One region of the Nocardioides marmoraquaticus genome, then DNA from elsewhere that is predicted to be linked to it. Evidence: riboswitches for the same ligand, from Rfam matches in the RefSeq annotation. Region 1 holds a riboswitch; the other holds the start of a gene.

Region 1 (14,938 bases):
CGTCCCGGTGACGAGCGCGAGGGGGCCGTCGAGGTCGTTGCGACGCAGCCTCGTCAGGGGCGGTGGGATCGGGTGGGCGGTCGGGTGCGGGGGTCTCGCGGCTCCTCGCTGGCGCTCGTCGCACCTCGACCAGCGAGGAGCGCGTGGGCCCGTCAGGGCGGCTGCGCGACCTCCCCACCCCTGCGGCTGCGCAACCCCTTCCGAGTTCAGGGCGGTCGAGGTGCGAGGAGCCCCTGGGCGACGAGCCTCGAGACCCGGTGACGAGCGCGAGGGGGCCGTCGAGGTCGTTGCGACGCAGCCTCGTCAGGGGCGGTGGGATCGGGTGGGCGGTCGGGTGCGGGGCTTGCGGCTCCTCGCTGGCGCTCGTCGCACCTCGACCAGCGAGGAGCGCGTGGGCCCGTCAGGGCGGCTGCGTGACCTCCCCACCCCTGCGGCTGCGCAACCCCTTCCGAGTTCAGGGCGGTCGAGGTGCGAGGAGCCCCTGGGCGACGAGCCTCGAGACCCGGTGACGAGAGCGGGGCCCCGGGTGGTCGAGGTGCGAGGAGCCCCTGGGCGACGAGCCGCGAGACCCGGTGAGCGGTCGGGTGCAGGTCTTGGGGTTCCTCGCCGGCACTCGTCGCACCTCGACCTGCGACGGGCCGGAGCACGCCGACCGGCGGCGGCCTAGCCTGGAGGGGTGACTGCGCAGACGAGTGCCGGACCGGCGGTGAGCCTGTCCCACGCCTACGCCGACGCGCTGCCCGAGCTGGTGGTGGCGTGGGAGGCGGAGGAGTCGCCGCAGCCCCGGCTGGTGCTGCTCAACGAGCCGCTCGCGGGCGAGCTCGGCCTGGACGTCGACTGGCTGCGGAGCGAGGAGGGGGTGCGGTTCCTGGTGGGCCGTGCCGTGCCCGAGAGGGCACGTCCCGTGGCGCAGGTCTACGCCGGCCACCAGTTCGGCGGCTACTCGCCCCGCCTCGGCGACGGGCGGGCACTGCTGCTGGGCGAGCTGACGACGCCGGCCGGCGAGCTGCGCGACCTGCACCTCAAGGGCTCCGGCCGCACCCCGTTCGCGCGCGGTGGCGACGGGCTGGCGGTGCTCGCCCCCATGCTGCGCGAGTACGTCGTCAGCGAGGCGATGCACGCGCTCGGCATCCCCACCACGCGGTCGCTGGCGGTCGTCGCGACCGGGCGCGGCGTACGGCGCGAGGCAGCGGTGCTGCCGGGAGCGGTCAACGTGCGCGTGGCGGCGAGCCACCTGCGGGTCGGCACCTTCCAGTTCACCCGCACGCTCGACGACCCGGGTCTCCTGCAGCGGCTGCTCGACGTCGCGGTGCGACGTCACCACCCGGCGGCCGCGGAGGCCGACGTACCGGCCCTGGCGCTGCTCGACGCGGTGGTCGACGCGCAGGCGTCGCTGGTGGCGCGCTGGATGGGGGTGGGGTTCGTCCACGGCGTGCTCAACACCGACAACGTCACGATCTCGGGGGAGAGCATCGACTTCGGTCCGTGCGCGTTCCTCGACGCCGCCGACCCGGCGACGGTCTTCAGCTCGATCGACCACGCCGGCCGTTACGCCTCCGGCAACCAGCCGGCCGTGACGGCGTGGAACCTCGCCCGCCTCGCCGAGGCGCTGCTGCCGCTGATCGACGACGACCAGGAGCGCGCGGTGGCGCTCGCGACGGCGTCGGTGCAGCGCTTCCCCGAGGCGTACGCCGCCGCCTGGACCGCCGAGCTGCGTCGCAAGCTCGGGCTGCGTCCCGAGTCCGAGGGTGGCCCGACCGACGACGTGGTGCGTCCGCTCGGCGAGGAGGTCGCGGAGCTGATGCGGTCGACCCCCGTCGACCACACCGGCTTCTGGCGCGACCTGGCGCACGCGGCGCGCGGTGACCTGGCTCCGGCACGCGACCGGGTGCTCGACCTCGCCGGCTTCGACGCCTGGGCGGAGCGGTGGCGCGCGCTGGGGCCCGACCCCGCCCTGATGGACCGCAGCAACCCGGTCCACGTGCCGCGCAACCACCTCGTCGAGGAGGCGCTCGACGCTGCGACCGCAGGCGACCTGGCACCGCTCCAGGCGCTGCTGCACGCGGTGCACCACGCCTTCGACGAGGCCGACGTCGACGTCCGGTACCGCGAGCCGGCGCCCGCAGGCAGCGAGGGCTACGTCACCTACTGCGGCACCTGACGAAAGCGGCATCTTCCCTGCCACATCTTCCGTGACCTGCGTCACGTCTCCTATGCTGCAGTGCGCCCCGTGACCGCAGCGGTCCGTCAGGCGACGTCCGCGAGCCCGGTGGGGGGTGCCATGGACGACACCGGCCTCGACGCCCGGCACCCCGGGCTGGTCGCACTGCCGTCGGGCTCCTTCGACCACTACGCGCGACTGGCGCAACGCCTGCTCCGAGCGCCCGTGGCCCTCGTGTCCCTCGTGGGCGGCGGGGAGCAGGTGATGCCGGGGGCCGCCGGCCTGACCGGCGACACCGAGGCGACCCGCCGGATCCCCTCCGCCTACTCGCTGTGCCGGCACGTCGTCGCCGGCTCTCGGCCCCTGGTCGTCGGCGACGCCCGCGGCGACGCCCGGTGGGCCGACGAGCCGGCCGTGACGGAGCTCGGCGTGGTGGCGTACGCCGGCCACCCGCTGGAGGCCGACGACGGTCAGGTGGTGGGATCGCTGTGCGCGGTCGACACCCAGGCGCGGGAGTGGAGCGCCGACGACCTCGAGGTCCTCGGCGACCTCGCCCAGGCGTGCTCCGCCGAGCTGCGCCACCGCGAGCAGCAGGCCGCGGCGTCCTACGACCTGATGAGGGCCCTGCTCGACGAGACCGGTGCGCTGGTGGCGGTGTACGACGCCCGCACCCACGAGCTGCTGCTGGCCAACGACATGGCGCGCCGAGGCGCCGCCGTGGTCGGCATGGAGATCGATCGGGCGCCGTGGGCCGCCGCGCACGTCCGCCAGGCCGACAACCGCACCCCGGTGCCGCCCGAGGAGCAGGTGGTGTCGCGGGCGCTGGCGGGGGTGGAGGTCGAGCCGGAGGTGCACTGGTACGGCCGGACCGGGGCCGAGCGTGCCGTCTCGATCGGGTCGCGGCTGCTGCGCCACGGCGACGGGAGCCCGTGGGCCGTGGTGGTGAACGCGCACGACGTCACCGACCTGGTGCGCGCGCTGCAGGTGAAGGAGTCCTTCGTGTCGTCGGTCTCGCACGAGCTGCGGACCCCGTTGGCGGCGGTCATCGGGTACGCCGAGGTCCTGGACGACGAGCTGTCGGGTCTGGGTGCTGACGCCTCGGCCGCCCGGCACGCCCTCGGCGTGATCCACCGGCGGGCCGCCGACCTCCAGCACCGCATCGCGGACCTGCTCGACATGACCGACCTGCGGCGCCGGTTGGAGCTCGCCAGCACCGACCTGTCGGCGCTGGCCGCGCGCGTGGTGTCGGGCTTCGAGGTGCTCGCCGCCGACGCGGGCCACCGGGTCGAGATCGATGCCGGCGAGCCGCAGCGCGCCGTCGTCGACGAGCACCGCGTCACCCAGGTCCTCGACAACCTGCTCTCCAACGCCGTCAAGCACGCCGGCCCCGGCGGTCGGGTGCAGGTGCGGGTCGACGGCACCGCGTCGGACGTGGTGGTCACGGTCGCCGACGACGGCGTCGGGATGACGGCGGGAGAGGCGGAGCAGGCGTTCGACCGGTTCTGGCGGGGGCGCACGGCCCACGACGCCGCGGTGCCCGGCATCGGCGTCGGGCTCAGCCTGGTGCGCGACATCGTCACGGCCCACCACGGCGAGGTGACGCTACAGAGCGCCCCCGGGGCGGGAACCCGCGTCATCGTGCGGCTCCCGCGCAGCCCGGCCGCCGTGACCTGACCCCTGCGGTCCGCCGTGGGCCGGCCCCTCGAGACGGTCGTCGAGCGACCTCCTCAGGGAGCTGCCAGGCGGGTGGGCAGGCCGCGGTGGAGCACGCTGAGGCCGAGGGCCGCGAGGGCGATCACGGCGGGGTAGGCGCCGAGGCGCTCGGCGACCCCGAACGGCACCCCGAGCGGGGCCACCACCGCGAGCGAGCCCAGCAGCCCGACGACCCCGGCGGCCACGAGGCCGGCCCGCGACGTCCCGGCGAGGCGGAGGCCCAGGAGCAGCACCGCGAGGTTCTGCGCCGGGAACAGCGGGGTCGCGACCAGCAGGTGCAGCGGCCGGTCGACGTCGAGCGGCACGAGCCCGACCGCGGCCGTCGAGAGCCCGGCCAGGACGAGCAGCACCGCCGCAGCGGCGTACCGACGCACCAGCACGCCGACGGCGACCATCGCCGCCCCACCGACGAGCAGCCCGACGCTGAAGACCGGCCACCAGGGCGAGCAGAGGGCGGCGTCGCAGCGGACGACGCCGAGGTCGGAGATGGCGTCGCGGGTCCAGGAGTACGGCGTCGTGACCGCCGCCGCGACCACGGGCTGCACCGCCAGCGACGTCACGGTGAGCAGCAGCGCGACCCCCAGCAACCGCTCGCGCGTGCGCGTCACCGAGGTGTCCTCCGCGGGTGTTAGGTTCCTGGTGCCGTGGTGCACGGGAAGCCGGTCAGAGTCCGGCGCGGCCCTCGCCACTGTAGCCGTCGAGCGCGGCGACCCCCGCTGTCCGGGAGACCGGGCAGTGCCACGCAAGTGGGGCCACTGGGTGCCAGCCCGGGAAGGTCGGTCGCCGGGTGGTGACACGGAAGCCAGGAGACCGGCCACGGCGACCCCACCCGGGGTGAAGACATCCACGAGGGCTTGGAGCAGGTATTGGACGGGGCGACCCGTGACGGGCGGCGGTTGCTGCTCGTCGGGATGTCGGCGCGCGAGGCGGCCGACGACACGACGCTGCGTGCGCTCGCCGCGCCGTACGACGCCCACGTCGCGCACCTGCAGGTCGGCGACCCCTCGCTGCGCAGGGTGCTCGACCGCCTGGCCGACGACTCCGACGACCCGGTCGACGTCGTCGGGGTCTCGCAGGCGCGCCTCGCGCCCGGGGCGAGCTGGCTGCGACGCGTGGCCGGCCACTGGTGGCGCGAGCGCGAGGGTCGACGGCCCGAGGTCGCCGTCGCGCCCGCACTCGTCGAGGACGCCGACGTGCTCCGCGCGATCGTCTCGAGTCCTCCTGGCGCCGCCGGGGCACTGCTCCGCCCGCTCGACGGCCGCGAGGCGCCGATGGTCTCGGCCGCCTGGGAGGACGTGCCGACCCATGCCCACCAGGTGCTGCTCTGCCGCGGCCCGCGCTGCACCGCGAGGGGCGCCGAGACCGTCGCCGAGGCGCTCGTGCTCGAGCTGGTGCGGCTCGGGCAGGGCGACGACGACGTGCTGCTCACCCACACCGCCTGCCTGTTCCCCTGCAACCACGCCCCCGTGGTCGCGGTGCAGCCCGACGACACCTGGTATGGCGCCGTGACCCCCGACGCCGTACGACGCATCGCCACCGAGCACCTGGTCGGGCACCGACCGCCCACCGACCTCCAGCTGCCCCGCCACCGGAAGGCCCTCACGTGAAGATCGCGCTGCTCTCCACCTCCGACACCGACCTGCTCTCCGCGCGGGCCTCGGGAGCCGACTACGTCTGGGCCAACCCCGGTCGCCCCGGCCACCAGTCGATGGCGGCCACGATCGAGGACTGCGACCTCGTGGTCGGCCGCGTCCTCGGTGGCGCGGAGGACCTCTGCTCCGGCTTCGCCCGCATCAAGGCGACCGGGATGCCGATGGTCGTCCTCGGCGGCGAGCAGCAGCCGAGCGCCGAGCTGATGGAGCTCTCCAGCGTGCCGATCGGGGTCGCTGCCGAGGCCCACCGCTACCTGGCCGAGGGCGGCCCCGCCAACCTCGCCCAGCTGCACGCCTTCCTCTCCGACACCGTGCTGCTGACCGGCGAGGGCTTCGAGGCGCCCGTCGCCGTGCCGCAGTGGGGGATGCACGAGCCGGCGGTGGTCGCGTCCTCGTCGGTCGAGCCTGTCGAGACCACGGCCATGCCGCGCGTCGGCGTCCTCTACTACCGGGCCCACGAGGCGTCGGGCAACAGCGCGTTCGCCCACGACCTGGCCCGGGCGGTGACGGCGACGGGCGAGGCGGTCGGCGTACCGGTCTTCGCGGGCTCGCTGCGCTCGGCCCCCGACGAGCTCTTCGACGCCTTCCGCACGCTCGACGCGCTCGTCGTGACGGTGCTGGCGGCGGGCGGCAGCACGCCGGCCGGGGTGAGCGCCGGCGGCGACGACGACGCGTGGGACGTCGAGCGCATCGCCGCCCTCGACATCCCCGTCCTGCAGGCGCTCTCGCTGACCAGCAGCCGCGCGGAGTGGGAGGCCAACGACGACGGCGTGACGCCGCTCGACTCGGCCACCCAGATCGCGATCCCGGAGTTCGACGGCCGCATCATCACCGCGCCGTTCTCGTTCAAGGAGGTCGACGAGGACGGCCTGCCGCGCTACGTCGCCGACCCCGAGCGCTGCGACCGCGTCGCGCGCATCGCCGTCAACCACGCCCGGTTGCGCCACATCGCCCCGGCTGACCGCAAGGTCGCGCTGATGCTGTCGGCGTACCCCACCAAGCACTCGCGGGTCGGCAACGCCGTCGGCCTCGACACCCCGGCGAGCACCATCCGGCTGCTGCGGAAGATGCGCGACGCCGGTTACGACCTCGGCGGTCCCGGCGCCATCCCCGGCCTCGACCTCGACGACGAGACCGAAGCCGGCAACACCCTCATCCACGCCCTGATCGACGCGGGCGGCCAGGACGAGGAGTGGCTGACCAACGCCCAGCTCACCGACGCCCACGTGCGCATCACGGGCGAGCAGTACGCCGCGTGGACCGCCGACCTGCCCGCCGACCTCCGCGGCGACATCGAGGAGGCGTGGGGCCCGGCGCCCGGCACGCTCTTCGTCAACGACGCGGGCGAGATCGTGCTCGCCACCATCCAGGCCGGCAACGTCGTGCTGCTGATCCAGCCGCCGCGGGGCTTCGGCGAGAACCCCGTCGCGATCTACCACGACCCCGACCTCGCGGTCACCCACCACTACCTCGCGGCGTACCGCTGGTTGCGTGCCCCGGAGGCCGACGGCGGCTTCGGCGCCCACGCCGTGGTGCACCTGGGCAAGCACGGCTCGATGGAGTGGCTGCCGGGCAAGAACGCCGCGCTGTCGGCCAGCTGCGCCACCGACCAGACCATCGCCGACCTGCCGCTGGTCTACCCGTTCCTCGTCAACGACCCGGGGGAGGGCGCGCAGGCCAAGCGCCGCGCCCACGCCACCATCGTCGACCACCTGATCCCGCCGATGGCGCGCGCCGAGACCTACGGCGACATCGCGCGGCTCGAGCAGCTGCTCGACGAGCACGCCAACATCGCCTCGATGGACCCGGCCAAGCTGCCGGCCATCCGCGGCGAGATCTGGCAGCTCATGCACGCCGCCGAGATGCACCGCGACCTCGGGCTCGACGAGCAGCCCGACGACGACGACTTCGACGACTTCATCATGCACGTCGACGGGTGGCTCTGCGAGATCAAGGACGCCCAGATCCGCGACGGCCTGCACGTGCTCGGCGGCGCGCCGACCGGCGAGGCGCGGGTCAACCTGGTGCTCGCGATCCTGCGCGCACAGCAGGTCTGGGGCGGCCAGCAGCACGCCGTGCCGGGGCTCCGCACGGCGCTCGGGCTCAAGGAGGGTGCCGAGCAGCTCGGCGCCATCGACGAGATCGAGGCGCAGGCCACGTCGCTCGTCGAGCGGATGGAGGCGGCCGACTGGTCGGTCGACGCCGTCCCCGGCCTGCACGACGACCCCGTCGTGCAGCAGGTGCTGCGCTTCGCCGCGACCGAGGTCGTGCCCCGCCTCGCCGGCACCGACCGCGAGCTCGACATGGTGCTGCACGCCCTCGGGGGTGGCTTCGTGCCGGCCGGCCCGTCGGGCTCGCCGCTGCGCGGCCTGGTCAACGTGCTGCCGACCGGCCGCAACTTCTACACCGTCGACCCCCGCGCCGTTCCGTCCCGACTGGCCTGGCAGACGGGCCAGGCGATGGCGGAGTCGCTGGTCGCCAAGTACGTCGACGAGACCGGCGACTACCCGTCGTCCGTCGGCCTGTCGGTGTGGGGCACCAGCGCGATGCGCACCAGCGGTGACGACGTCGCCGAGGTGCTCGCGCTGCTCGGCGTGCGCCCCGAGTGGGACGAGGCCTCGCGCCGCATCCACGAGGTCAAGGTCGTGCCGCTCGACGAGCTCGGCCGCCCGCGCATCGACGTCACCGTGCGCATCTCCGGCTTCTTCCGCGACGCGTTCCCGCACGTCGTGGCGATGCTCGACGACGCCGTGCGCATGGTGGCCTCCCTCGAGGAGCCGCTCGACCAGAACTACGTCCGGGCCCACGCCCAGGCCGACCTCGCCGAGCACGGCGACGAGCGGCGTGCGACCACGCGCGTCTTCGGCAGCAAGCCGGGCTCCTACGGCGCCGGCATCCTGCAGGTCGTCGAGTCCGGCACCTGGCGCGACGACCAGGACCTCGCCGAGGTCTACACGCAGTGGGGTGGCTTCGCCTACGGCCGCGACCTCGACGGCCGTCCGGCCGCCGACGACATGCGCGCCAACTACCGGCGCATCAAGGTGGCCGCGAAGAACGTCGACACCCGCGAGCACGACATCGCCGACTCCGACGACTACTTCCAGTACCACGGCGGCATGGTCGCCACGGTGCGCGCGCTCACCGGCAGCTCGCCCCAGGCGTACGTCGGCGACTCGACCTCGCCCGACGCCGTGCGCACCCGCACCCTGCAGGAAGAGACCAACCGCGTCTTCCGCTCCCGCGTGGTCAACCCGCGCTGGATCGGCGCCATGCAGCGCCACGGCTACAAGGGCGCCTTCGAGCTCGCGGCGACCGTCGACTACCTCTTCGGGTTCGACGCCACCGCGGGCGTGGTGCACGACTGGATGTACGCCTCGCTCGCGCAGGAGTACGTGCTCGACGAGACCAACCAGCAGTTCATGAAGGACGCCAACCCCTGGGCCCTCCGCGGGATCGTCGAGAAGCTCCACGAGGCCGTCGAGCGCGGCCTGTGGGAGTCGCCCGACCCCGACCTGCTCGCCCAGATGCAGGCCGTCTACCTGGAGCTCGAGGGTGACCTCGAGGACCGCTGAGGTGCGCCATCGCTGGTCGAGGTGCGAGTGGCGCCAGGCCCGAGCCTCGAGACCCGGTGAGGTGCGCGCCGTCGTCGGGTGCGGGGGTCTCGAGGTCCTCGCCCGGGACCTCCGGTCGGACGCGGCATGACCCGCACCATCCACGTCGTCGGCGTGGGGATGGGGCCGCAGCACGTGACACCCGAGGCGGCGGCGGCGCTGCGCGGGGCGGCGTACGTCGTCGCGGCGCGCAAGCGTGACGACGACCCGCTGCTGGCCGTACGACGCGACCTCGCCGCCGCGCACGGGCTCGAGGTCGTCGAGGTCGACGACCCGCCGCGCGACCGGTCCGACCACCGCGACACCGCGGGCTACGACGGTGCCGTGCTCGACTGGCACGACGCCCGCGCCCGCGCCTGGGCCGCGGCCGTCGCGGGGCGCGAGGGCGACCCGGCGTTCCTGGTGTGGGGCGACCCCGCGCTCTACGACTCGACGATCCGCGTCGTCGACCGGATCGCCGCAGACCTCGACGCGACGGTGCGGGTCGTCGCGGGCATCAGCGCACCCCAGCTGCTGGCCGCGCGCCACGGCGTCGTGCTGCACGAGGTCGGCCGACCGGTGCACTTGACGACCCAGCGACGCCAGGCCGACGCGGTCGCCGAGGGCCAGCGCAACCTGGTCGTCATGCTCACCAGCGGTGTCCACCTCGACGGCCTCGACGACTGGACCATCTGGTGGGGCGCCAACCTCGGTGCGACCGGCGAGCGGCTGGTCACCGGCCGGGTCGGCGACGTGCGCGACCAGCTCGATGAGGCGCGCGCCGGGGCCGAGGCCGAGGCCGGCTGGGTGATGGACCTCTACCTGCTGCGACGACACGAGGGGGCTCCCGCGTGACGCTGCCCGAGCGCGACGTGCTGGTCTGCCGCGACTGCTGCTGCGGCACGACGAAGAAGCACCCCCGCACCGACCACGACGCCCAGCGCGAGGCGCTGCTCGCCTGCGGCGACGTCGACGGCGTCCGCGTGCGCGTCGTGGAGTGCCTCGACGAGTGCGACCGCAGCAACGTGGTGCTGGTGCGCGACTTCTCGCGTGGCCGTCGCCCGACCGACACCTGGCTCGGCGGGGTCCTCGCCGAGGGCACCACCGACGAGCTGGTCGGCTGGATCACCGAGGGCGGGCCGCTGCCCCGCTCGCTCGAGCCGCACCGGATGAGGCGCACCCGAGGCGGGCGGCTCGCGTGAGCGGGCAGTCGACGCTCGCGATCGGGGTCCCGGGGCTCGACGACCACGTCCGCGCGCTGACCTCCGCGTCCTTCCGCGACGCGGGCCCTGGCTTCCACCACGCCCACGTCACCCTGCTCGACCCGTGGCGCGAGCACCCCGCCGACACCGATCTCGCGGCGGTCGCCCGCGTCGTCGCCCAGCACGACCCGTTCGAGGCGGTGCTCCAGGAGGTGACGGTGTTCCCCGGCGGCACGGTCGGGCTGGTCGCGGAGCCGAGCGCCGCGTTCATGGCGCTCACGGTCGCCCTGGTCGCGGCGTTCCCCGACCTGGCGCCGTACGAGGGCGCCTTCGACGACCCCGTGCCGCACCTGTCGCTCGGCACGCAGGGCGAGGACGTCGACGCCGACGAGCAGCGCGAGCAGCTCGCCGGCCTGCTGCCGCTGCGGCTGCGGGTCGAGCACGTCGACCTGCAGTGGTGGGAGGCCGACGGGTGCCGGCTGCTGCACCGCTGGCCGCTCGGGGGCGGTGAGTCGTGAGCGGGCTGCTGGTCGCCGGCACCACCTCCGACGCCGGCAAGAGCGTGGTCACCACCGGCCTGTGCCGGGCGCTGGCCCGACGCGGGGTGCGCGTCGCGCCGTACAAGGCGCAGAACATGTCCAACAACTCCATGGTCACCCGCGACGGTGACGAGATCGGCCGCGCCCAGTGGGTGCAGGCGCTGGCGGCGCGCGCCGAGCCCGAGACCGCGATGAACCCGGTGCTGCTCAAGCCCGGCAGCGACCACCGCAGCCACGTGGTGCTGATGGGGCGGCCCGGCGGATCGGTGAGCGCCACCGACTTCGCCACCGGCCGGCGCCACCTCGCCGAGGCCGCGTGGGCGGCGTACGACGACCTCGCCTCGCGCTTCGACGTGGTCGTCGCCGAGGGCGCGGGGAGCCCCGCCGAGATCAACCTGCGCAACAGCGACTACGTCAACATGGGTCTCGCCCAGCACGCGCAGCTGCCGACCGTGGTGGTCGGCGACATCGACCGCGGCGGGGTCTTCGCGGCGTTCCACGGCACCCTGATGCTGCTCGACGAGGCCGACCAGCGGCTGGTCGCGGGCTGGGTGGTCAACAAGTTCCGCGGCGACCGCGGGCTGCTGCAGCCGGGCCTCGACGAGATCGCCGCCCGCACCGGGCGGCCCGTGTGGGGCGTGCTGCCGTGGCGGCCCGACCTGTGGCTCGACAGCGAGGACGCGCTCGACCTCGAGGGTCGCCGGGCGCGGTCCGGGCGGGTGCGGGTCGCGGTGGTGCGGCTGCCGCGGATCTCCAACTTCACCGACGTCGACGCGCTGGGGCTCGAGCCCGCGCTCGACGTCTACTTCGCCTCCACTCCTCGTGCGCTGGCCGACGCCGACCTCGTGGTGCTGCCCGGCACCCGGGCGACCATCAGCGACCTCGCGTGGCTGCGCGAGCGCGGGCTCGACGAGGTCGTCGTCGCCCACGCCCGCGCCGGGCGGCCGGTGCTGGGCATCTGCGGCGGCTGCCAGATGCTCGGTGGCACCGTCGCCGACCCCCACGGCATCGAGGGCCCGCCGACCACGGTCGAGGGCCTCGGCCTGCTCGACCTGCACACCGAGTTCACCCCTGACAAGGTGCTGCGGCTGCACGAGCCTGCGGGCTACGAGATCCACCACGGGCGCGTCACCGGGGCGCGGGAGGCGGGGCCGGTCACCGGCACGATGGTCCACGGCGCGCTCGAGGACGACGCCCACCGCGATGCCTACCTGCGCCGCGCCCTCGGCGTCGCCTCCGAGGCCTCCTTCCCTGCCGCGCGCGAGGCCCGCCTCGAGCTGCTCGGCGACCTCGTCGAGGAGCACCTCGACGTCGACGGCTTGCTGTCGCTGGCCCGGGAAGGCGTGCGGTGATCGCCGTGCAGGTCTTCCGCGTCACGACCCGCTCCCGGAGGAGGCTCGCGAGGGGCCGCCCTTCGTGGCTCGCTGCGCTCGCACCTCAGGGAGCGGGTGGGCTCGCTGCGCTCGCACCTCAGGGAGCGGGGGTGGAGTGCCGGTCCCCGAGGAGGCCCGCGAGGGACGAGCGGGGTGTCACGAGGGGGCGCCCTTCGTGGCTCGCTGCGCTCGCACCTCAGGGAGCGGGTGGGCTCGCTGCGCTCGCACCTCAGGGGGCGGGGGTGGAGCGCCGGTCCCCGAGGAGGCCCGCGAGGGACGAGCGGGGTGTCACGAGGGGGCGCCCTTCGTGGCTCGCTTCGCTCGCACCTCAGGGAGCGGTGGGGCTCGCTGCGCTCGCACCTCAGGGGGCGGGTGGGCTCGCTGCGCTGGCACCTCAGGGGGCGGGGGTGGAGCGCCGGTCCCCGAGGAGGCCCGCGAGGGACGAGCGGGGTGTCACGAGGGGGCGCCCTTCGTGGCTCGCTGCGCTCGCACCTCAGGGAGCGGGTGGGCTGGCTGCGCTCGCACCTCAGGGAGCGGGTGGGTTCGCTGCGCTCGCACCTCAGGGAGCGGTGGGGCTCGCTGCGCTCGCACCTCAGGGAGCGGGGATGGAGCGCCGGTCCCCGAGGAGGCCCGCGAGGGACGAGCGGGGCGTCACGAGGGGGCGCCCTTCGTGGCTCGCTGCGCTCGCACCTCAGGGAGCGGTGGGGCTCGCTGCGCTCGCACCTCAGGGAGCGGGTGGGCTCGCTGCGCTCGCACCTCAGGGAGCGGTGGGGCTCGCTGCGCTCGCACCTCAGGGCGCGGGTGGGCTCGCTGCGCCCGCACCTCGGGCAGCGGGGGTGGTCCGCTCGTGAGGGTGCTGGTGCTGGGGGGCACGGGGGAGGCGAGGGCGCTGGCGCGAGTCCTGGCCGACAAGGGTGTCGAGGTGGTGACGTCGCTGGCGGGGCGGGTGAAGGACCCGGCGCTGCCGGTGGGCGAGGTGCGGATCGGGGGGTTCGGCGGGGTCGAGGGGCTGGCGCGCGAGGCGGCGGCGCACGACCTCGTGGTCGACGCGACCCACCCGTTCGCCGCGACCATCTCCGACCACGCCGCCAGGGCGGTGCCGCGCGACCGACTGCTCCGGCTGCAGCGACCCGGTTGGGAGCCGGTCGGCGACTGGCGCCCGGTGGCCGACCACGCCGCGGCGGCCCGGCTCGCAGCCGACCTGGGGGAGCGGCCGTTCCTCACCATCGGCCGGCAGTCGCTCTGCGACTTCATAGGCCCGCTCGCCGAGACCGCTGCGCTCGTGCGGGTCGTCGACCCGCCGGAGCACCCGCTCCCGCCGCCGTGGACGCTGCTGCGCGACCGGGGGCCGTACGACGTGGCCGGCGAGCGGTCGCTGATGCAGCGCCACGGCGTCGACGTGCTCGTGACCAAGGACTCCGGCGGAGCGCTGACCCGGGCCAAGCTCGAGGCCGCGGCCGGGCTCGGCCTGCCCGTCGTCGTGGTGGCCCGCCCCACCGCCCCGGAGGGCACCACCACGGTGGCGACCGTCGCCGAGGCGGCCGCGTGGGTCAGGATGCAGCGGTGAAGGTCCTCGTCACCGGCGGCGTGCGCTCCGGCAAGTCGCGTCACGCCGAGACCCTCCTGGGCGAGCAGCCCGCGACGTACGTCGCCCCGGGTCCGACCACCGCCGAGGACCCCGACCCCGACTGGGCCGAGCGCGTCGCGGCCCACCGCGAGCGTCGCCCCGCCGCCTGGACGACGCTCGAGAGCCGCGACCTCGCCGCTGCGCTGTCGACGCCCGGGCCGGTGATCGTCGACTGCCTCGGCACCTGGCTCTCGGCGGTCGTCGACGCGGCCGCGCTGTGGGAGGCTCCGTCGGAGCAGGTGCACGCCCACGTCGGAGCCCTGCTCGACGACGCCGTCGGGGCCCTCGACGCGGCGACCGGCCCGGTCGTCCTGGTGACCAACGAGGTCGGTCTGGGCGTGGTGCCGTCGCACCGCTCCGGTCGGCTCTTCCGCGACCTGCTCGGCACCGTCAACCAGCGCGTGGCCACCGCGTGCGACGAGGTGCACCTCGTCGTGGCCGGACGGGTGCTGCGTCTCTAGCGCCTGCCGACCCGGCAACGGCGGCTGAGCGGTGTCCCGGGTCGCGCCCGGGCGCGACGGGGTGGGCGACCTCACGCGCGCGCCGCGTGGCGAGGGCGCGCGCGGTCGGTAGGTTCGCCACGTCCGTCCGCCCGACCCAGGAGCCCGTCGTGAGCACCCCCGTCACCACCGCGTCCACCACCAACGTCCCCCGCACCACCGTGATCGTGGGCGCGGTCCTCGTCGTCGTGGGCGTGCTCGGCTACCTGCTGTCCGACTCCCGCAGCCTGACCGCCTTCATCCCCTCGGTGCTCGGCGTTGTCCTGGTGGTGTGCGGCATCGTCGGCGCCCGCAAGCCCAAGATCGGCATCCACGCCGCCCTCGTGGTGGCCCTGGTCGGCGTCCTCGGCACCATCCCCAACGTGCTCGGCCTGGGTGAGCTGTTCTCCGGCGACAGCGACCGGCCGCTCGCCGTCGTCAGCGGCACCGTCACCTTCGTGCTGCTCGTCGCCTACCTCGTGATCGGCATCCGCTCCTTCGTCGCCGCCCGTCGGGCCTGACGCAGAACCCGTACGCCGCCCGGCACCACGGTCCCGTGCGTCGGGAACGCCGACCTCGTGCTGCGACGCCGGCGGAGACCC
Region 2 (14,938 bases), on a different contig from region 1:
CCGAGGTGTCGACGGATGGCGCCTCGACGCGGCGTACGCCGTTCCGCCGGCCTTCTGGGCGCAGGTGTTGCCGCTCGTGCGCGCGCAACACCCCGACGCCTGGTTTCTCGGCGAGGTGATCCATGGTGACGCCCCTCAGTTCGTGCGCGACTCCACCATCGACTCCCTCACCGCCTACGAGCTGTGGCAGGGCGTCTGGCACGGGATTGCTGACCAAAACCTCTTCGAGCTCGCCCACGCGGTCAAGCGACACTCGGCGCTGCTTTAGACCTCGGTGCCTGCCACCTTCGTCGGGCGACGACGTCGACCCACAGCAGGAAGAGCGCGCCGGCAAGGGCCGCGACGGGCAGCGCCGCGCGATGGCCTCCGCCCACGGCGATGCGGGCGAGGTGGGGCACCACCAGGCCGACGAAGCCGATGCCCCCGGAGACCGCGACCAGGATCCCGACGAGCGCCGAGGTCAGCACGAAGAGCCCGACGCGCAGCCCGCGCACCGGCACCCCGACGGCGGCCGCGGTGTCGTCGCCGGTCGAGAGCGCGTCGAGCCAGCCGTGCATGCCGAGCAGCACCGCCATCGAGACGGCGACCGCGACGAGCGGTGGCAGCAGCTGGACCCACGAGGCACCGGCGAGCGAGCCGAGCAGCCAGAACAGCACCGACTCGGTGGCCCGCGGCTCGTTGCTGGCGAAGACCAGGAAGCTCGAGACCGACGAGAACGCCGACGACATCACCACCCCGGTGAGCACGAGCCGCAGCGGGGTCAGCCCTCCTTGGGCGAGCGAGACACCGAAGACGAGCGTGGTCGCCGCGAGCGCCCCGATGAGCGCACCGGCCGAGAGCGCCCAGACCCCCAGCGAGCCCAGCACGCCGAGCGCGATGACCGCGGTCGCCCCGACCCCGGCGCCGGCCGAGACGCCCAGCAGGTAGGGGTCGGCCAACGGGTTGCGGACCAGGGTCTGCATGGCCGCGCCCGCCACGGCGAGGCCGGCGCCCACCACGAGCGACAGCAGCACCCGCGGAGCACGCAGGTCCCAGACGATGGCGTCGTAGACCGGGTCGGGGCCCGGCTCCCCCGACAGCAGCCGGGCACGCAGCACCTCGACCACGCCGCCCGGGCGCAGCGGCTCGGAGCCGAGGCCGAGGTAGACGACGACGGAGACGCCGATGGCCAGCAGCAGCAGGACTCCGAGCGTCCAGGGCTGGCCCCGGCGGGCTCGCAGGGGACGCTCGGGTGAGGGGAGGCGCGTGGACGCCAGGCCGGGTTGGGCCAACGGGCGCTCTCGTCTGTCGGGGACCCGATGCGCGCGGGCCGGCGGCTGAGGAACGAGCCAGCCGGTCTTCGGACTCGGGATCGACCCGGCGAGACACCTTCCCAGGACCGGAGTCCCAGTGGTCCAACGTCTCGCCAGTCACCCTCACCACTGCGCGTCAGCTCCGGACTCTCCCCGGATTCCCGCACACCTCTCGGCGTGTTCTGGCTCAGCGCCGAGGTTACACGGCGGGAGCTTGCTGAACGTTGTCCGGCTGCTGCTGCTGCGACACTTCGAAGAGGACCGTTCGCAGCGAGTCCGCACCCCGCGGGGAGGCCCGCGTCGGTTCGCCCGGCAGCCCCTACTCGCGGGCGACGACGAGTCCAGTCGCCGCTGGCTGCCTGCGACGCGGCGCCAGCGAGTCCCGGCGCCGTCGCGGACAGAACCGCAGTGCTGAGCGAACCAGCCACGACCTTGATCAAGCCCCTACAAGCCGGAGTAGGAGTGCAAGCCACCCACCCACATGTTGACGCCGACGAAGTTGAACAGGAAGGCGACGTAGCCGGCTAGTGCGAGCCAGGTCGCCTTCTTGCCTCGCCAGCCGCCGGTCGCTTGGGCGTGGAGGTAGGCGGCATAGAGGACCCAGGTGATGAAAGCCCAGGTCTCCTTGGGGTCCCAGCCCCAGTAGCGGCCCCAGGAGTTCTCGGCCCAGATCGCACCAGCGATCACGGCGAAGGTCCAGATGGGGAACGCGATCGTGTACGCCGTTTGGGCGATCTGGTCGAAGGTCTCGCTCGGCCAGCCCCTGGCTCGACCGGGTGTCCGTGCGGCTCGGCGCACGCTGATGAGGTACAGCACCGAGACGAGGGCTCCGACGGTGAAGAGGCCGCCGGCGATGATGGCTGCCGCGACGTGGATGACGAGCCAGGCCGAGTCAAGCACCGGGATCAGTCCGGCTGCTGGGGTGTAAAGCACGGTGATGGCTAGGCCGAGGAAGAGGGCTGCAGCGGTCGCGACCCAGACGCCGACGAGTCGTACGGGCCGCGTGTTCGGCCGGCTGGCCAGGAGGAGATACGCGGCGACGGTCGTGAGGGTTCCGACGACGGCGAACTCATACATGTTGCTCCACGGGACCCGACCGGCCGCGATGCCGCGGGTCGTGATGGCGAGCAGCAGGAGTACGACACCCAGGCCGAGCAGTCCGTGACCGGCACCATCGAGCTTGCCCGTGGCCGTGGGCGTGGTTCGGTCAGTGGTCGAGAGGTCGTCGCGTGGGGTCGTGGGAGCGGCGCTGCGAGGGAGCGCGTTCCCGGTCCCCGTGCGGTCCTCCGAGGCGGCTCGCGTTCCGTGACTGCGGGCCAGGACGTCCTCCTCGTGACCTGCCCGTGGCGTCGACCGGGTAGCGCTCGCGACGAGCAGACGAAGGCTGCTCGCTCGCGCTCTGTGGATCGCCAGCACGAGCATGGCTGCGGCGAACACGGCGATGGCGGTGAGGACCAGCCGGTCGCTGAGAACGGCGTAGGCGCTGGAAGTCATGTCACTGCTCCATGGGTGGACGGCTGCGGCTGATGCACATCGAGCGACGACTCCAGCGCGGAGGCGATGCGCTGGACCTCGTCCTGCATCGCGTGCTCGTCTGAACGTCGTCTGCTCAGAGCGAGGCCTCCGATCTCTAGCGAAACCAGACCGGAAGACACCTCGGGGTGTGGTGTGAGGCGGACCCATACGCGCCATCGGCGGACGGTGAGCGAGATGGTGAGACCGAGGAGGAGCATGATGCCGGCGACGAGTGCGATCTCCTTGCCGGGGTCGTAGGCGATCTGGAAGTTCGCGAAGCGACGCACCCCGTCGAACCGGATGGAGCCGAGCCCGTCACCGAGCTGCATGGTCTGGCCGGGGGCGAGCATCGTCCGGTCTTTGCCGCCGCCGATCTCGGTGAGGTTGCTGGTGTCGAGGGTGAAGATGTTCTGGGTCTCTCCGGTGTCCAGCCCGAGGTCGCCCGACCAGGCGGTAAGCAGCAGCCGGGGGTTCACCGGTGCGGGGAAGACCGACACGGGGGGCTGGCCGTCTTCCTGGGCGGCCGTGGGGAGGAACAGCCCTTGCAGGGCCAGCTGCTCTGGTCGAGCATCGGGCACCTTCACGACTCCGTCCGAGGCATAGCTGGAGTCGATGGGGTAGAAGATGGTGGGGCCGGAGAAGACGACATCGCCGCGGCCGTCGGTGACGGTGATCTCTGGTGCGTAGCCGTGGCCGGTCAAGAAGAACTTGGTCTCGTTGATGTCCAGCGGCGCGTTCGGGCGGACCACCTTGCGGCCCTCCTGGCCGTCGGGAGTCGACCAGTCGAGGGTGGCGTCGAAGCTGCGGGGTTCTCCACGCGAGGCGGCCTCGCCCGAGAAGGAGGCATCGAACTCGTCGAGGGTGAGGCTGAGCTGTTCGAGCCCATCGATGTCAGTGAGGGCCGAGGGGGAGAATTCGTCGTACTGGGAGACGGTGTTGGCGAAGCTCTGACCCTCGATGATGGCAACGCGTCCCTCGAAGCCTTGCAGCTTCCCAAGCGCGATGCCCAGGAGCAACACGAGAAGCGAGAGATGGAACAGCAGGTTGCCGATCTCTCGGATCTGCCCCCGTTCGGCTCGAACTTCGCCGCCGAGGAGCCTGACGCGTCGGTGGCGCTGGCTCAGGATGCTTCGGGCGGCGTCGAGGGCTGTTTGTTGGTCGGCTTCGACCAGTAGGTCACGTCCGCCTCTGGGACCGACGAGAGTGCGTGGTGCCGGTGGCGGTTCGGCCCTCGACTCACGCCACAGCGTGCGGCAGCGCGGCAGGACGCACCCGGTCATCGAAACGAGCAAGAGGATGTAGATGCCGGCGAACCATGCCGAGGCGTAGACGTCGAAGAGCCCCAGGCGATCGAGCCATGGGGCGATGGTCGGGTTCTCACGGTAGAAGCCCGGGACTGCGCCGGGGTCGCTCGCGACGTTGCGTTGCGGGAAAAGCGAGCCCGGGATCGCGGCCAGCGCCAGGAGCGCGAGGAGGATGACCGCGGTGCGCATCGTGGTGAGCCAGCGCCAACCCCAGACGGCCAGCGCGGGGATGGATCGTCGCTCGGCCACGAACCCGAGCGTACTACTACTTCAAATAGTAGTTGCGCTCGGCTGATCAGCCCGGCGTCGAGGGGATCGGCAGCGTGCAGCAGGCGTGAGCGAGGCCCTCGCCGCCCGGCAGCAGAGCGACGAAAATGGGCGCGAGGACGACCGCGCACGAAAGCGAGGCGATCGCGGCACGCGCGGAGACCGGGAGCGGAGCGGCGGGCCGCAGCAGCCGCCGGGCGCGGTCTGCGGTGTCACCACCCGCGTTCAAGACCCCGGCGGGCCCGAGAGCGAGGCACAACAAGGCCCGCGCCAGGTGGGGTCGGGCGCCGCGTCCTGCTGCGTCGTCGGCTTGCATCTCGACGAGGCGCGACACCTGGGCCGCACCGAGCCGGAGACTGGCCATCCAGGGGAAGGTGGTGGCAAGCATCTGCGCGAACGACACTGCGACATGGTGCCGCAGCCGCAGGTGCGCTCGTTCGTGAGCCAGCACGCTGTCGAGTTCTTCTGGGCTCAACAGACCCGTGGCGGCGCTGGTGGCGACGATGCGAGAGCCGCGACCCGGCACGCAGTAAACCGCCGGGGTCTCGTGTTCGATGATCATCAGGCCGCCGCTGCCGGGGGACCCGACGGCATCCAGGGTCGAGCGCTGGCGGCGCCTGCGTCCCCGGGCCCGGGCCTGGCTCAGCACGGTCAGCCACCCGAAGCGCAGAACCAGCCCCAGGACGAGCGCGGCACCGGCCAGCGCCGGCACTTGGACGAACGGCTCGTCGAGTCGCGAAACCACTTCGTCGGTGCACAGGCGTACGAGCTCGCCCAGGCTGGTCGCAGCGGTGGCGTGCGGCACGAGCAACGAGACGCCGGCAAGGATGACGCTGGTTGCCCACGCGAGGCTCAGGCTCTGCCAGGCGAGGACCCCGAGGCCTGGTGATCGAGTCGGCCACTGCGCCCTCGCCAGCGGACCGGCGAACACTGCGAGCATCCAGGCCAGTCCGACCAGCGCGGCGGCGGTCCAGAGCCCAGGCAGGTTCCCGACAGCACTGCTCACGGTTCGGGCGCTCCGTCGAGCATGCGGCGCAACTCGGCCTGCTCGGACGGATCGAGCCGCCCGACGAAGCGCATGAGCGTTCCCGACCGGTCCCCCGCGTCGCCTAGGACATCCTCCAGCAGGCCGGCGACGTGCGCCTCCCTGCTCTCGACGGCTTCGTACTGGAACGCTCGCCCCACCTTGACGCGACGAACCAGACCTTTGCGGTGCAGGTTGTCGAGCACCGTCATGACGGTGGTGTAGGCAATGTCGCGATCCCGCTCCAGATCGGTGACGACGTCACGTACGGACACACCACTACCCCACGCCCACAGGCGTTGCATGACGGCCGCTTCCAGCGTCCCGAGTTCGCGCACTCTCGCCTCCTTCGTCCAGCCCGCGCGCCGTGACCGTAACTCCTATCGGTCATAGTAGATATCGTCAGCTGCGCCGCCGCACCCCGAAGCGGTCGCGCATCGAGCTCCCGGGAGGACAAACCGATGCACGGCACCACCGCGCTTCTCGCCGTCGGTGACGGCAGCTGTCGACGACGGCCACAGTACCGTCGCTCAGCGGCTGTCGTGGCTTGCGCAGCGATCATCACCGCGCTGATGGCCTTCGGCGCCGGCTCGGCACAGGCGCACACGTCGTTCTTGGGGAGCGATCCCATTGACGGCGCCCGTCTGGCTACGGCCCCGGCCGAGATCGACCTCGAGTTCTCCGAGGTTCTGCAGCCCGAGCTCGTGGTGGTGAACCTGCGCGTAGCGGAAGGCAGTCCGACGCGGCTCGTCACCGACGTCGAGGGCGGGCGACTCGTGGCTCGGGTTCCGAGCGAGGCGCTGCAACCCGCCGAGAGCTCGAAGGTCTGGCGTGTCGACTTCAGGGTCGTGTCGCAGGACGGGCACCCGATTACCGGAACCAGCCGGTTCGCTGTGGCCCCGGCTCCGCAGACGGCGTCTGACGGGACTGATCCGACGGCTACGGCCGGGCAGACTCCCCCCGCGGATCGGGCTCAGGAACCGACGCCGCTGGAGTCCACCGATACGCCGGAACAGACACCCGCCGGCAGGGTCGCGGACTCCGAGCGAGGCCCTGCGTGGCTGTCGACCCTCGTCATCGGCGTCATCACGATCGTCGTGGTGGCGGGTGCCATCACGTTGATCTCGCGAGGCCGGACACGTCCGGAGTGACGACCAGACGCCTCCCCCGAGGAACCGACTCCCCCGACGTTCCGCGACGGCCAGATGCCTTGGGGTCACCAGCATGTGTCGGGCCAACCGACAAGACCGCTACCGGACCGCGGCCACCGAACGGTGGGGACTCCCGGTCAGCCGACTCAGACCACCACTGCCCAGGATCCGGTTCTCTTCGTCCCGTCGTCGGGGTCTTGGTGGTGACAGCGGTCGCATTCGCTCCCGTCGCCGCCATCCTCGGCGCTTGGCTGGTGGGCAGCCTGCGCCCGGACGTCGTCGAAGGCCTCCCGGACGCGGGACTCGCAACCGCGTGGGGTCTGCGAGTGTCACAGGTGATCCGCGACACCGCGGCGGCGACGACGCTCGGGTTCCTGGTCCTCGCCGCCTGCTGCGTCCCCAACCTCGGGTCGAAGCCGCACGAGGTCATCTCCGGCACGCGCGCTCGGCTCACCGTTGGGGCCTCAGCGGCAGCCATGCTGTGGAGCCTCACATGCCTCGCCCTCATCGCGTTCTCCTGGTCCGACGCAGTCGGCTGGTCGTTGACGACACCGGGTGCACTGCAGCAAGTCGCGTGGTTCGCGGTCGACTTCGAGCTCGGCCGTGCCCTGCTCCTCAGCGCTGCGATCGCCTCGTGCGTGGCGATCGGTGCCATCTGGCTTCGCCGTACAACGGGTCTGGCGGTGCTCGTCGCACTTGCAGTGCTAGCACTGTGGCCTCTGGCCACGGTGGGCCATTCCGCCGGCGACCTCAACCACGACTGGGGCGTCAACTCGCTGTTCGCCCACCTCGTGGGGATGAGTGTCTGGGTCGGCGGGATCATCGGCCTGGTGTGCGTCGCTCGGCGCTCACCGTCGACCTTGGCGGCTTCTGCCCGGCACTTCTCCCCCATCGCGGGCGCCTGCTACATCGCGGTCGCGTTGTCCGGGACCGCCGCGGCCCTGCTGAGTGTGTCGAGTCCCGCAGACCTCGTCAGCGCCTACGGCTCGCTGCTCGTCGCGAAGGCGGTGCTCCTGCTGCTCCTGGGCTCGGCGGGATGGTGGCACCGCCGACGGTCCCTCGCTCGCCTCGAGGCCGGCGACACGACTGCATTCACGTGGCTCGTCGCGGGCGAGGTGGCACTGCTGTGCCTCGCCATGGCACTAGGAGTAGCGCTCGCACGCACTGATCCTCCGGACGCGTCACAAGTGCTCAGCGCCTCGCAGGCGCTGCTCGGCTACGACTTGCCACCCGAGCTGACACCGCTGAGGTGGTTCTCTGCTTGGCGCGTCGACTCGTTCTTCGTACCGGTCGCGATCGTGGCGACGTGGACGTACCTACGTCAGGTGCGTCGGCTGCAGAAGCGAGGAGATCGTTGGTCCCCGGGGCGCACGATCGCTTGGGTCGCCGGCTGGGCGGTGCTGGTGTGGGCGACGAGTGGCGCACCCGGCGTCTACGGCCGGGTCCTGTTCAGCATGCACATGGTGCAGCACATGACCATCGCGACCGCTGTTCCCGCCTTGCTCGTCCTCGCGGCCCCCGTGACGTTGTTCCTACGCTCGGTGCCCCGACGTCGCGACGGTACGCGCGGCCCTCGGGAGTGGTTGCTCGCGCTGGTCCACCACCGGATCGCGCGATTGCTCGCGCACCCCTTGGTCGCGGCCCCGATGTTCGTCGGGAGCCTCGTGGTGTTCTACAGCACCGGCCTGTTCGAGTTGTCGCTGCGCTCACACACCGCCCACGTGGTGATGGTGCTGCACTTCCTCATCACGGGCTACCTCTTTGCGTCCGGGTTGATCGGGATCGACCCCGGGGTAACCCGACCCGCCTTCCACTACCGGATGCTCCTGCTGATGGTGACGTTCGGCGCACACGCGTTCTACTCCGTGTCCCTCATGGCCAGCACCACCGTCCTCGCCGAGAGCTGGTTCGACGCCCTCGGGCGCACCTGGGGAGCGACCCTCGCCCGGGACCAGTACACCGGGGCCTCCATCGGCTGGGCGCTCGGCGACTACCCCCTGCTGATCGTGGGCGCGGCACTGATCGTGCAGTGGGTCAAGGCGGACCACCGTGAGCAGCGACGACTCGACCGGCGAGCCGACCGCGACGGAGACGCCGATCGGACTGCCTACAACGCCTACCTGACCTCGCTGTCGAGACATGACAACCGAGGCTGACCACGCGGCGCGGCCGCGGCACTCAACCGGCCGGACCCATTGCCGCAGCGAACACCGACACCCTCGTGCCGCGGGGCGGGGTGGCGTGCCGACGACCCGGCACACCCATACCAGGGCCTGACGGCCGGCACGGCTCGACCAGTAATGATCACCTGAGGAGAACCAGATGATGTCTCGACACGGTCAAGCCGGTGGCGCCAGCGACCGGGCCCGCCGCGCAGAACAGGTGCGGGCACAGCAACGGCGGCGCGAACGCACTCGTACCACCGTCTTGTGGGCCGCGGTGGCCGTGGCATTGGCGCTCATCGTCGGGGCGACGGCCTATGGGCTGCGGTCCGTGAGCGTCGAGAAAGAGGCGTTGGCGACAGGCGTCGAGGACTTCGAGGTCGTGACCGACCACGTCGCCGGACCGGTGCGGTACGCACAAGACCCCCCGGCGGGCGGCAAGCACAACGGGATCTGGCTCAACTGCGGCACCTACACCGAACCGGTGCAGAGCGAGAACGCCGTCCACTCGATGGAGCACGGAGCCAGCTGGGTGACCTACGACCCATCGCTGCCGGAAGCCGATGTCCGACGACTTGCGGACGCCATGCCCTCCACCTACGCCATCTTGTCGCCCCGTGAGGACCTACCGGCCCCTGTCGTGGCTTCGAGCTGGGGCCACCAGATCGAGCTCGATGGTGTCGACGACCCTCGTCTTGGCCGCTTTCTCCGCGACTACACCCTGGCCGACGACGTGCCGGAGCCCGGTGCCGCGTGCACCAGCGGCACCGACACCGCAGTACCGCTGCAGGGCGAGCCCGTCGAGGGCTGACCGATGACAGACCGCGATGCCGATGACCCCTCGTTCGACTACACCCAGATGTCGGCCCGGACGGGTCACTGCGCCAGCTCGCGAGCTGGCGACCCGCGGATCCGGACTTCCCGGCGGCGAGCAGTACAGGTGGTGCTCGTCGCGCTCCTGGTCGCGGCAGCACTGCTCGTCGGGTCCAAGTTCGGCGCTCCCGAGTCCCCCGACGACGAGAGTGCCGCGGCAGGGTTCCTGCGTGACATGCAGGTCCACCATGCGCAGGCCGTCGAGATGTCCATGCTGGTGCGAGACCGATCGACTGACCCGGCGATACGCCGGCTTGCTTACGACATCGCCCTGGGACAACAACAGCAGTCCGGGCAGATGTTCGCCCTCTTGCGGTCCTGGGGCCTGTCGCAGGTTGCGGCCCCCGGGCGCACCATGGAGTGGACGAACGGCATGAGCGGCATGAGCGGCAGCTCCGCTGACGGCACGGCCGAGATGACCGACGCCAGAGTCGAGAGCACCGCTTCGAGGTCGATGCCAGGGATGGCCGAGCCCGCGCAGATGCGTCGTCTGCGAGCCAGTGACGGTGTGCCCGCCGAACGGCTGTTCCTGCGCCTGATGATCGATCACCACCGTGCCGGGGTCGCGATGGCCGACGCAGCGGTGGGGCTCGTCGAAAACACACAGACCAAGCGACTGGCGCAATCCATGCGAGAGAGTCAGCGTTCCGAGATCGCTGTGCTGCAGGATCTCCTGGACCGCCGCTGATGGACCCGTCAGCGCGATTCGGCTGCGGCCGCTTCGCGTCCGACGACCGCTAGCTCGAGCATCAGCAGCACCGAGACGACGGTGCAGACAAAGCCGATGACGGCGGCATTGTCCTGGTCGCCCGTGACCGAGGGACCCCACGCTCGATCGACTGCGACGAACCAGTCCCACGCCCGGGGCGTGACTTGGTTGACGAGCGACAGCCAGTAGGCCGCCAGCACGACCGCGACCGTGAGGAGTATCAACGACCGGCGCCGGACCGAGCAACGAGGCGTGACGGAACGCGTGACGCCGGTCGCCAACAGTCCGCCTGTCGCGAGGGCCACGCACAGCGTCACGTAGTGAACCGTTCTCGATTCCAGATTCGCGACGACGACCGGGGTAGAGGTCGCGACGAACACGAGGCACGACACACCGACCGCCGACATCTCCAGCGGCAGGCGTTCACGAACCCGGACCACCACGTCGGCGATCCTCTGCGTGACCCCAGTGGACCTCGACGACGCCCCTGCGTGCCCTCGCAGGAGTGCCACCGGTCGACCGAGCGTGAGGAGAGCCGGAACCAGGAGTCCGACCAGCACCAGCTGCGTCGTGTACATGCTGAAGAGGGTCGTTCTGAGCGCTTGCGGGGTCCCGTTGGTAGCCCACACCGCCACAACACAGCCAGAGACCCACCATGCGGTGGTGCGAGGTGGCCATCGTTCGTCCAAGGGTCTGCGCCGGACGAGGTACGTGTAGCCGAGGAGCATCAGTGCGGCGACCGCCATCGTGACAGGGTCGGGCTCCCACAACAGCAGCCAGTCTGAGCCGCCGAACGATCCGGGTGCGTCCACCGCTCGAGCATCCACCAGGTCTTCTCGCTTCCGCCTACCGCTGAGAGTCCGGGATCGGGACACGCCACGGACAGCAATTACTACGCCGTATAGTAGTCACCGGCCCTCCCCACTCCGGCCCTGGCTGCTCAACCGCGTTCTCTGCCGCGGGCGAGTCCCGGCAGCAGCCACGACACCTAGACGACCCGGCGACGCAACTGCCCCCAGCGAGCCACGAGAGCGAGCCGACACGTGCGCAACGAACCACCTGCGGATACCGCGATGCAGGGACGGTACGGCCGCATCGGGAAGCGCAAGCGCCGGTGGCCGACCGTGCTCCTCGCGGTCGTCGTCTGGTCCGTCGGGCTGGCCTGGCTCGCGTGGGTGATCGCCGACCAGAGCTCCCCAGTCGTCCAGTCACAAATGCAAACTTTCAGTGTCGACGCAGACGGCAGGCAAGCGCGAGCCAGCGTGACGGTGCAGCTCGACGACCCACGCGTTCGGGCGTCGTGCCTCATCCGTGCCACCGCCGCCGACAGCAGCGCCGTCGGCGAAGAGAGTTTCATCGCCACGGGCTTCGAGGGCACTCGCAGGTTCGAGGTGGTCGTGAGGACCGAGCGAGAAGCGTCGAGCGTCGTCTCGGTCGGATGCACCGCGCCGGGACAGCCCCGCCCGCGCTGACCACTTGGCGACGAGGATCGGGGCGTGACGGGCTGCAACCGGCCTGAAGAGTGCGATCGAGTGGCGGCTTCCCGGGCCATCTGCTCTACTACTTTGAATAGTAGGACAGGTGATGCCCGCCCGCTCCCTTCTGGCCGCGCACGTCATCGCCGCCCCCCACACGGAAGATGGTGGCTCTCGCATGAACCATGCACGTCCTCGCCGTTACGCGAAAAGACTGCACCGACAGGTTACGGCGGCGGCGATCGTCGTCGTTGTCATCGCGCTCACGGTCGCTGGTCTCGTGAATGTGGTTGGCAATCCAACGACGAACGATTCGGGAACTACCGCCCCGCTCCAGGCACCCGAGAACCTCGCGGCACGGTCGGCGCCGCCCCCGACCCCGGGACCGTCGACGGGAGGTTTGAGCCGATCGTCGGGCGGATCGGCGGTTGCGTCCGACCGCGAACGATCCGCCAGCCGCTCCACTGTTCGGGGCGCGGTCCGGCCGCTGGTCCCCGCGGTGAAGCGGAAGCTGTGGACCACGGCCCCCCTCAAGCTGCGATACCGCCCGCAACCGGACTCCCGGTCGCGTGGTGTCGTCGATGACGGCGAACGCGTCGGGGCCACCGGGACACGCCGCAACGGGTTTGCCCTCGTCGTGGTCGACCGGCGTGCGCACTGGGTCACCGCCCGCTACCTGAGCCGGTCGAAGCCCGTGAAGACTCCGCCCGCCGCGGCGATCGGCGCCGGGCCGTGCGCGAACGGCGTCGCTGCGTCCGGCGGCCTCGCCCCGGCTGCGCAACGAGTGATGAACGCCGTGTGCGCCCGTTTCCCGGAGATCACCACCTATGGCGGTCGAGCCGGGCGCGGCGAGCACAGCGCCGGGCTCGCGATCGACATCATGGTGTCCGGTACGCGGGGGGTACAGGTTCGCGACTATCTCTATTCGCTACGCAACGAGCTCGGGTTGTCGAACGTCATCCATGCTCGTCAGATCTGGTCTGCCGCGCGCGACGGTGAGGGTTTCCGTGGGATGGAGGACCGAGGTTCGGTCACACAGAATCACTACGACCACGTCCACGTCTTGGCTCTGTGAGGACGCAGACCGGAGACGCCACGTGTGTGCGACGCGCGACATAGGCAACCCTTCCGCGAGTCGTGCCGGGGGGGTGTCCTGGGTCGCGCTCGCTGGCCTCGTCGCCTACACGGGGCCTACTCGGTGGGGTGCGAAGGAGATGTGGTCGGCAGGCTCGGGTGCTGTCACGGCTTTAGTGACGATTCAGGAGGAGGTTCAGCAGACATGGGTGCAGGACATGATCACGGCCCGTCGGCCAGCGATAGCGGCACCTCTAACCGGCGTCGACTCTGGGTCGCGTTTGCGATCACTGCGGTCATCGTGGTGGCTCAAGCGGTCGGTGCGGTGGTCACGGGCAGTCTCGCTCTGCTCACGGACACTGCTCACGCTCTGACCGATGCCAGCGGACTGCTCGTGGCTCTGGTGGCGGCAACGCTGATGGCCCGCCCGGCGACGAGTCGGCGGACCTACGGCTTCCGCCGCATCGAGGTCATCGCCGCGCTCGGCCAGGCCACTTTGCTGCTCGTCGTCGGGACCTATGCGGCCGTCGAGGGTGTACGACGGCTCTTCGAGCCCCCCGAGGTGCCGGCGACCGAGCTGCTCGTCTTCGGTGTCATCGGGCTTGTCGCCAACATCGCCGCCATTGCCGTGCTCGCTTCGAGCCGCTCGTCGAACTTCAACATGCGGGCGGCGTTCCTGGAGGTCCTCAACGACGCGCTCGGTTCCGTCGGCGTGATCGTGGCTGCCGTCGTGATCGCGACGACAGGCTTCTTGCAGGCCGACGCGCTGGCCGGGCTTCTGATCGCTGCCCTGATCGTTCCGCGAGCGGTCACCCTGATGCGGGAGACCACGAGTGTGCTGATGGAGTTCACTCCCCACGGCCTCGACCTCGACGAGGTGCGCCGACACCTCCTGGGTCAGCCCCACGTCCGCGATGTGCATGACTTGCATGCATCGACGGTCGCGACTGGCCTACCGACCCTGACGGCGCACGTCGTCGTCGACGACGAGTGCTTCAACGACGGCCACGCACTGGAGACCCTGGCGAACGTGCGCGCCTGCGTCGCCGAGCACTTCGACGTCGCGATCCACCACAGCACGTTCCAGCTGGAGAGCGAGGCCGTCCGGCGACGCGAGATCGCCCATCCCGACGCGCTGCACGAATGAGTTCTTTCGACTGCTCCGGGCCACCTCAGCTCTACAGGGCAGCCGCAGACACGAACAGGTCACGCGACCCCGCGGTCCTGACCTCACCAGTACCGCGCGAATGCTGTCGCGACGCCATGCTCCTGCGCGCGCTGGCCGTCCTCACTAACCCCCGGCGCCCCGACCCGGCGGCGCGCCTCCGTGATGCGTGAGATCACCTGGATCGGATTCATGGCCGGTGTTGGGTCACATGAATGGGCGTCAGTGGCGTCGCCGCGATGCGGGCAGCGCGTACGCCGTTGAGGATGACCAGCACTTCGGCGGCCTCGTGCACGAGCACCACCTGCGCGAGACCCATGACTCCGAAGAGTGCGAGCGGGACGAGCACGACGATGATGGCGAGAGCAAACCCGATATTCCCGGTCATCAGTCGCCGTCCCCGACGGGTGTGCTCGAGCGAGCGCGGGATGAGCCGCAGGTCGGAGCCCGTGAACGCGACGTCGGCCGACTCGATCGCCGCGGCCGACCCCGTCACCCCCATGGCGATGCCCACCGTGGCGCCGGCAAGGGCCGGGGCGTCGTTGATCCCGTCGCCCACCATCGCCGTGGGACGCTGCCCGACCAGCTCCTCGATCGCGGCCGCCTTGTCGGCCGGAAGCATCTCGGCACGGACGTCGTCGATGCCCACCTCGGCCGCGAGGGCGCGGGCAGTGCGCTCGTTGTCGCCGGTCAGCATCGTGACGTGCATCCCGCGGGCACGTAGCTGCCGGACTGTCTCGACCGCCTCCGGCTTGAGCTCGTCGCGGATGCCCAGCAACCCGGCCACCTGGCCGTCGACCTCCACCACGACGAGGCTCATCCCGCGACCAGACATCTCGTGGGCCGCCTCCTGCAGCGGACCGGCGGGCACCCAGCGCGGGCTGCCGACGCGGACGGCGTGACCGTCCACCGTGCCCCGGAGACCGT

The links. A riboswitch is a leader RNA that binds a small molecule or an ion and turns the genes downstream of it on or off. The one in region 1 is predicted to bind cobalamin.
Region 2: it holds a riboswitch for cobalamin, as region 1 does, so the genes downstream of both, ACYU8I_RS09135 (FecCD family ABC transporter permease) here and ACYU8I_RS16415 ((2Fe-2S) ferredoxin domain-containing protein) in region 1, are expected to answer to the same signal.

What each region holds. Positions count from the first base shown of each region.
Region 1 covers NZ_BAAHAA010000027.1:92-15,029, forward strand. The annotation lists gene ACYU8I_RS16400 (protein adenylyltransferase SelO) at 677-2,161, shown strand; gene ACYU8I_RS16405 (ATP-binding protein) at 2,282-3,835, shown strand; gene ACYU8I_RS16410 (DUF998 domain-containing protein) at 3,889-4,482, opposite strand; cobalamin riboswitch at 4,503-4,707, shown strand; gene ACYU8I_RS16415 ((2Fe-2S) ferredoxin domain-containing protein) at 4,729-5,481, shown strand; gene ACYU8I_RS16420 (cobaltochelatase subunit CobN) at 5,478-9,098, shown strand; gene cobF (precorrin-6A synthase (deacetylating)) at 9,225-9,971, shown strand; gene ACYU8I_RS16430 (hypothetical protein) at 9,968-10,318, shown strand; gene ACYU8I_RS16435 (2'-5' RNA ligase family protein) at 10,315-10,836, shown strand; gene ACYU8I_RS16440 (cobyric acid synthase) at 10,833-12,209, shown strand; gene ACYU8I_RS16445 (cobalt-precorrin-6A reductase) at 13,084-13,797, shown strand; gene ACYU8I_RS16450 (bifunctional adenosylcobinamide kinase/adenosylcobinamide-phosphate guanylyltransferase) at 13,794-14,318, shown strand; gene ACYU8I_RS16455 (hypothetical protein) at 14,468-14,857, shown strand.
Region 2 covers NZ_BAAHAA010000009.1:80,790-95,727, forward strand. The annotation lists gene ACYU8I_RS09130 (alpha-amylase family glycosyl hydrolase) at 1-268, shown strand, start outside; partial or broken gene ACYU8I_RS09135 (FecCD family ABC transporter permease) at 291-1,220, opposite strand; cobalamin riboswitch at 1,314-1,494, opposite strand; gene ccsB (c-type cytochrome biogenesis protein CcsB) at 1,737-2,714, opposite strand; gene resB (cytochrome c biogenesis protein ResB) at 2,783-4,360, opposite strand; gene ACYU8I_RS09150 (M56 family metallopeptidase) at 4,407-5,384, opposite strand; gene ACYU8I_RS09155 (BlaI/MecI/CopY family transcriptional regulator) at 5,381-5,740, opposite strand; gene ACYU8I_RS09160 (copper resistance CopC family protein) at 5,864-6,553, shown strand; gene ACYU8I_RS09165 (cytochrome c oxidase assembly protein) at 6,889-8,709, shown strand; gene ACYU8I_RS09170 (DUF3105 domain-containing protein) at 8,876-9,526, shown strand; gene ACYU8I_RS09175 (DUF305 domain-containing protein) at 9,656-10,276, shown strand; gene ACYU8I_RS09180 (cytochrome c oxidase assembly protein) at 10,285-11,043, opposite strand; gene ACYU8I_RS09185 (DUF4307 domain-containing protein) at 11,371-11,769, shown strand; gene ACYU8I_RS09190 (hypothetical protein) at 11,882-12,847, shown strand; gene ACYU8I_RS09195 (cation diffusion facilitator family transporter) at 13,052-13,993, shown strand; gene ACYU8I_RS09200 (heavy metal translocating P-type ATPase) at 14,202-14,938, opposite strand, start outside.